2 regions of the Lysinibacillus sp. Y5S-8 genome follow, and region 1 is predicted to be linked to the other one. Evidence: a T-box and tRNA genes for the amino acid it is inferred to sense, from the RefSeq annotation. Region 1 holds a T-box; the other holds one or more tRNA genes.

Region 1 (3,379 bases):
GGGACCACTTGGTGCAAAGAGTGGAAGACTTTTTGAAAAATGAATGATTTACAGTTTGACAGTTTGAATTCAATCCGCTATGATTTATAGGAATAAAAGAATAACATCCCTTCGTTAGGTGAGGCTCCTATGCTGGAGATACGCTACTACCCAAAAATGTCGAGAGACGCCAATGGGTCAACAGAAATCATCGAAATAAGGTGTTTTTTAACGTAGCTGGACATATTCCTATGCCGCATAGTGCTAAAACTCAACGTTTGAAGGTAACACGCATGCAACGATTTTTTATTGCTCTTTTTTGATATGTGTATTCAACACGCCTTCATTCGTAGAAGGCGTGTTTTTGTTATGAAAGGAAGGTGATGAGAAATGGATAGTAGTCCTGAACCGAATAAGTATCATTTAGGCAAACGGAAACAAATAAAAGGCATCCATTTCGGATCACCAACGCAGACAAAAGGCGATAAAGGATGACCTTTTGTTTCCCTCAATAACAAAACATGAGGTGAAGTGCAATGATTAAAATCCACTATTTTAATAGCAGAAACAAGACAGTCCAACATGATTTCAACATGAAGGATTTACAACTACCTATTCAAAATGAAGATTTATTATGGGTAGATTTATATGCGTATAGTTATAATGAATTGAATAATATAGCAGATATATTTGGCTTTCATCCATTAGCAGTTGAAGATTGCTTACATGAAGGCTCCCGTCCGAAAATGGACAATTATGGCGATTATAAATTTTTTGTTTTCCATGCACCCATTTATAATGAAAAAAGTAATAATGAAATTACAACCGTTGAGCTCAATATTTTTATGGGTCCAAACTATGTTGTCACTGTACACAAACGGAAATTGCAATGGCTAGGTCACATGGAAAATGTTTGTGTTAATAGTTCGGAATATATGGAAAAGGGTACTGATTTTTTATTGCATACCATTATAGATGGCATTACAGATGAATATTTTCCAGTATTAGAGCGAATTCGAACTCGCATAGATGAACTAGAAGAAGAAATTTATGAGTATCAACCTAAAGTAGTGACTGAGGAATTTCTTGCACTAAAGCGGACAATTATTTTAATTCGTCAGGCCATCATGCCGCAAAGAAGAATTTTTTCAACAATCAATGGTCAGTGGAAATTTGAGATACAGGAAGAAAATATCCCATTCTATAAAGATTTAAATGACCATCTAGAACGTATTGTTGACTCTACAGAGACATACCGCGATTTAGTTAACAGTACCCTCGACACATATTTTTCAATTAATAGTGGTAAATCCATTGAAAAGCTGAACTTACTAACAGTTATTTCTACAATAATGTTACCATTATCTGTGATCACTAGCTTTTTTGGTATGAATGTGCCGTTACCTTATCAGGATTCACCTATTGCAACAATTGCAATCAGTGCTTTTCTAGTGCTCTTTACTTGGGGTATGTGGGTATATTTTAAAAAAATGATTGCTTAGATAGCATTAGTCATAGTAGTAATTGACAGCACAATAGATTTTTTTTATAATTTCGTTAGAAAAAGTAAAAACGATGATGGAAAAAGTACGTATTTGTGCGTGTACAAGAAAGGGATTTCTAGGCTGGAAAAATCCTCACGACAGCAAATGCCGAAAGCTACTCCAGAGTGCAGCTAATCCCTGCCGTTCACTGACGTTACAAGTGCTAAAGAGGTAAGTAAGCATTTTTTACTTACAACTAGGGTGGTACCGCGAGACAAATGACAAGTCCTCGTCCCTTTTTTGGGGATGAGGGCTTTTTTTATTTTCTTCGATAGTACTCTCCAAAGTGTAATTCATGTAGATCGCAGGATTTTTATCGTGATTTTACAATATAAAATAGGAGGAATTTATCCAATGAAAGCAGTAGATATTCGCCGTATGTATTTGGAATTTTTTAAAGAAAAGGGACATCATCATGAGCCATCAGCGCCACTTGTGCCAATAAATGACCCATCACTACTATGGATTAACTCAGGTGTTGCCACTCTTAAACCATATTTTGATGGTCGTGTTATTCCTGACAATCCACGTATTACGAATGCACAAAAATCGATTCGTACCAATGATATTGAGAACGTTGGGAAAACAGCTCGTCACCATACATTCTTTGAAATGTTAGGAAACTTCTCCATTGGTGACTACTTCAAAAAAGAAGCAATCCATTATGCTTGGGAGTTTTTAACGGATAAAAAATGGATGGGCTTTGATCCAGCGTTATTATCTATCACAATTCACCCTGAAGATCAGGAAGCATATGATGTTTGGCATCAAGAAATCGGTATTCCTGAAGAGCGTTTAATCCGTTTAGAAGGAAACTTCTGGGATATTGGAGAAGGTCCATCTGGTCCTAACTCAGAGATTTTTTATGACCGTGGTGTAGAATATGGCTCGGATGAAAATGACCCTGAAATGTATCCAGGTGGGGAGAACGAACGTTATCTCGAAATTTGGAACCTTGTGTTCTCGCAATTCAACCATAATCCTGATGGTACATACACACCCCTACCAAAGCAAAATATTGATACAGGTATGGGCTTAGAGCGTATTGTATCCGTTGTTCAAAATGTACCAACAAACTTCGATACAGATTTATTCATGCCAATCATTGAAAAAATCGAGGAATTTGCCAACCGTAAATATAAGCGTCCTAGCGAAGTAGACTTAAATGAAATCTTCGGCTCAGAAGAGGATATTAATACACCGTTTAAAGTTATTGCAGACCATATTCGTACAGTAGCTTTTGCCATTGGCGATGGTGCTCTTCCTTCAAACGAAGGACGTGGTTATGTATTGCGTCGTTTATTACGCCGTGCTGTTCGTTATGCTAAACAAATTGGCATTGAGAAGCCATTTATGTTTGAATTAGTACCAACTGTAGGGAAAATCATGGAAGACTTCTATCCAGAAGTAACGGAGAAATGTGAATTTATTCAGCGTGTCATTAAAAATGAAGAAATTCGTTTCCATGAAACATTGGACGGTGGTTTAGCAATCTTTAATGCAGTAGTGGAATCGCAAAAAACAGCTGGCCACGATTATATTCCTGGTGCAGATGCCTTCCGTTTATACGATACGTATGGCTTCCCAATCGAATTAACAGAGGAATATGCAGATGAAGTGGGCATGAAGGTTGATCATGAGGGCTTCGAGGCAGCGATGGAAGAACAGCGTGAACGTGCTCGTGCAGCTCGTCAAGATGTTGATTCTATGCAAGTACAAAATGAAGTATTAGCAAACTTAACAGTTGCAAGTGAATTTGTTGGCCATGATACGTTAACGGTTTCTACTGAAATCGCTGCAATGATCGTCAATGGTCAAGTAGCAAAAGTTGCTTCTGAAGGACAAGAAGCATTCGT
Region 2 (3,379 bases), 470 kb from region 1:
GCAAAGAACATCCAACTATGCAAATTATTGTTCACCCTGAATGCAGTCGTGAAGTTGTAGCAGCTGCCGATGATGCAGGTTCCACAAAATACATCATTGAGACAATCAATCGTGCACCAAGCGGATCGGCATGGGCTATTGGAACAGAAATGAACCTTGTCAATCGCATAATGAAGCAGCATCCAGATAAACATATTATCTCTTTAAATGAAAATTTTTGTCCTTGCTTAACAATGAATCGCATTGACCTTCCCCATCTGTTATGGAGCTTAGAAAGCATTGAGCAGGGGCAACCACATAACCGTATCCAAGTAGATGAATATACTACAGCTGAAGCACTTAGCTCTCTCAAAAGAATGCTAGCACGAGGATAATTAGGTTGCTTTAAAAGCAGAGATGTTGTAAAAAAACGTCTCTGCTTTTTATGTTCATATAACATCTATTTTGAATAGCTTAAACAACTGCCATTTTCAAATGCATCATCATCGATCCAATCAAAGAATAACCATCTATTGCTGAAATTGACATGGCTTTATGCTCTATGCTACTGTCGATTTGGAGGTGAAAATAAATGGCTTTTCAATCGAAAAATATTTTTATCAATTTACCAGTGAAAGATCTAAACAAATCCATCAACTTCTTTAAGGAACTAGGTTTTGAGTTCAATCAACAATTTAGCGATGAGACTACAGCCTCAATGATTATTAGTGAAAATATCTTTGCATTAATGATGGTGGAAGAACGATTCAAAGGGTTTAGTAAGAAGGAAATTACAAATACTGCTACGTCTGCAGAAGCAATTTTATGTCTATCTGCTGAAAATCGAGAGCAAGTAGATCAATTAGTAAATAAGGCACTGGCCTCCGGTGGTAAATCTTATAGTGAACCCCAAGACCATGGGTTTATGTATGGCTGGGGATTTCAGGATGTAGATGGGCATATCTGGGAAGTAGTTTATATGGATGAAAATGCATTGAATCAAGAGTAATATTTATATCTATGAATATGAAAAAACAGTAGATGCATGTGCATCTACTGTTTTTTAGTATGACCCGTACGGGATTCGAACCCGTGTTACCGCCGTGAAAGGGCGGTGTCTTAACCACTTGACCAACGGGCCAATGGCGGAGAAGGAGGGATTTGAACCCTCGCGCCGGTTACCCGACCTACACCCTTAGCAGGGGCGCCTCTTCAGCCTCTTGAGTACTTCCCCACATAAAAATGGCTCCGAAGGCAGGACTCGAACCTGCGACAACCTGATTAACAGTCAGGTGCTACTACCAACTGAGCTACTTCGGAATAATGATGGGCCTAAATGGACTCGAACCATCGACCTCACGCTTATCAGGCGTGCGCTCTAACCAGCTGAGCTATAGGCCCTTGGAGCGGGTGATGGGAATCGAACCCACGACATCAGCTTGGAAGGCTGAGGTTTTACCATTAAACTACACCCGCATAAATGGTGGGTCAGGACGGAATCGAACCGCCGACACTTAGAGCTTCAATCTAATGCTCTACCAACTGAGCTACTGACCCATTTCGTCCATGCTAAGCTTATTTTCTTTTGCTTATCATATCTTCTTATGAAAATAATGGCGGTCCCGACCGGGATCGAACCGGCGATCTCCTGCGTGACAGGCAGGCATGTTAACCGCTACACCACGGGACCATTTGGTTGCGGGGGCCGGATTTGAACCAACGACCTTCGGGTTATGAGCCCGACGAGCTACCACTGCTCCACCCCGCGATAATTTTATACTGTTTCGAGTTTTTAAAGCACCATTTATAAAGATTTAAAACTGGAGGAGGTAGAGGGATTCGAACCCCCGCGCGGTGTTACCCGCCTGTCGGTTTTCAAGACCGATCCCTTCAGCCAGACTTGGGTATACCTCCGTTGCATTATATAAATGGTGGACCTTGCAGGACTCGAACCTGCGACCGGACGGTTATGAGCCGTCTGCTCTAACCAACTGAGCTAAAGGTCCTTTAAGATGGCGGCAGAGGGGATCGAACCCCCGACCTTACGGGTATGAACCGTACGCTCTAGCCAGCTGAGCTACGCCGCCAGGATCTTTATACTGGTTAATTTATTATGGTGGAGCCTAGCGGGATCGAACCGCTGACCTCCTGCGTGCAAGGCAGGCGCTCTCCCAGCTGAGCTAAGGCCCCATAATTTCTTTGGAAATGGTCGGGAAGACAGGATTCGAACCTGCGACCCCTTGGTCCCAAACCAAGTGCTCTACCAAGCTGAGCTACTTCCCGTTCTTTTTTGGCGCGCCCGACAGGAGTCGAACCCATAACCTTCTGATCCGTAGTCAGACGCTCTATCCAATTGAGCTACGGGCGCATTAAAAATGGTGCCGAGGACCGGAATCGAACCGGTACGGTAGTCACCTACCGCAGGATTTTAAGTCCTGTGCGTCTGCCAGTTCCGCCACCCCGGCACATTTGGAGCGGAAGACGAGGTTCGAACTCGCGACCCCCACCTTGGCAAGGTGGTGTTCTACCACTGAACTACTTCCGCATGTGCATAAGTTTTTTTATCTGGCAATGAAATAATGGTGCGGGTGAAGGGAGTCGAACCCCCACGCCTTGCGGCGCTAGATCCTAAGTCTAGTGCGTCTGCCAATTCCGCCACACCCGCTTATTATTATTAAAAATGGTGAGCCATGAAGGACTCGAACCTTCGACCCTCTGATTAAAAGTCAGATGCTCTACCAACTGAGCTAATGGCTCTAAAAAATGGTGCCGGCTATAGGAATCGAACCCACGACCTACTGATTACAAGTCAGTTGCTCTACCTGCTGAGCTAAACCGGCATATGGTGGAGGATGACGGGCTCGAACCGCCGACCCTCTGCTTGTAAGGCAGATGCTCTCCCAGCTGAGCTAATCCTCCTGGGTACTATGCCTAGCGACGTCCTACTCTCACAGGGGGAAGCCCCCAACTACCATCGGCGCTAAAGAGCTTAACTTCCGTGTTCGGTATGGGAACGGGTGTGACCTCTTTGCCATCATCACTAGACTTGCACATGGATGTGCTGGCTTCTGCGTTGCAACATGGATGTTGCGTTCTTAGCAGAAGTTCCTTTAATATCAGCTTCAAATAAATAGTGTCGTGAAGCTCTTTTTTTATTGAAAGTTTTGTTCTTTCAAAACTGGATAAACGGTTCATTGAATGGTTCAAACATTTTTGGTTAAGTCCTCGATCGATTAGTATTCGTCAGCTCCATGTGTCACCACACTTCCACCTCGAACCTATCTACCTCATCGTCTTTGAGGGATCTTACTTACTTGCGTAATGGGAAATCTCATCTTGAGGGGGGCTTCATGCTTAGATGCTTTCAGCACTTATCCCGTCCACACATAGCTACCCAGCG

What was found. A T-box is a leader RNA that pairs with one kind of tRNA and senses whether it is charged. The one in region 1 lies ahead of alaS (alanine--tRNA ligase), so its partner is inferred to be a tRNA-Ala.
Region 2: it encodes a tRNA-Ala, which carries the amino acid that the T-box ahead of alaS (alanine--tRNA ligase) is inferred to sense. The anticodon was not compared.

Annotation. Positions count from the first base shown of each region.
Region 1 is NZ_CP145889.1:3,157,991-3,161,369, reverse strand. Features, by position in the region: gene hpaB (4-hydroxyphenylacetate 3-monooxygenase, oxygenase component) at 1-47, shown strand, start outside; M-box (ykoK) riboswitch at 104-269, shown strand; gene V6670_RS15335 (magnesium transporter CorA family protein) at 516-1,481, shown strand; T-box leader at 1,546-1,763, shown strand; gene alaS (alanine--tRNA ligase) at 1,878-3,379, shown strand, end outside.
Region 2 is NZ_CP145889.1:3,629,241-3,632,619, forward strand. Features, by position in the region: gene nadA (quinolinate synthase NadA) at 1-374, shown strand, start outside; gene V6670_RS17650 (VOC family protein) at 572-988, shown strand; tRNA gene V6670_RS17655 (tRNA-Glu) at 1,049-1,120, opposite strand; tRNA gene V6670_RS17660 (tRNA-Ser) at 1,123-1,213, opposite strand; tRNA gene V6670_RS17665 (tRNA-Asn) at 1,223-1,299, opposite strand; tRNA gene V6670_RS17670 (tRNA-Ile) at 1,307-1,380, opposite strand; tRNA gene V6670_RS17675 (tRNA-Gly) at 1,382-1,455, opposite strand; tRNA gene V6670_RS17680 (tRNA-Phe) at 1,461-1,536, opposite strand; tRNA gene V6670_RS17685 (tRNA-Asp) at 1,594-1,669, opposite strand; tRNA gene V6670_RS17690 (tRNA-Met) at 1,673-1,747, opposite strand; tRNA gene V6670_RS17695 (tRNA-Ser) at 1,801-1,893, opposite strand; tRNA gene V6670_RS17700 (tRNA-Ile) at 1,909-1,985, opposite strand; tRNA gene V6670_RS17705 (tRNA-Met) at 1,993-2,066, opposite strand; tRNA gene V6670_RS17710 (tRNA-Ala) at 2,094-2,169, opposite strand; tRNA gene V6670_RS17715 (tRNA-Pro) at 2,186-2,262, opposite strand; tRNA gene V6670_RS17720 (tRNA-Arg) at 2,271-2,347, opposite strand; tRNA gene V6670_RS17725 (tRNA-Leu) at 2,356-2,444, opposite strand; tRNA gene V6670_RS17730 (tRNA-Gly) at 2,450-2,524, opposite strand; tRNA gene V6670_RS17735 (tRNA-Leu) at 2,560-2,644, opposite strand; tRNA gene V6670_RS17740 (tRNA-Lys) at 2,661-2,736, opposite strand; tRNA gene V6670_RS17745 (tRNA-Thr) at 2,744-2,819, opposite strand; tRNA gene V6670_RS17750 (tRNA-Val) at 2,823-2,898, opposite strand; rRNA gene rrf (5S ribosomal RNA) at 2,909-3,024, opposite strand; rRNA gene V6670_RS17760 (23S ribosomal RNA) at 3,193-3,379, opposite strand, start outside.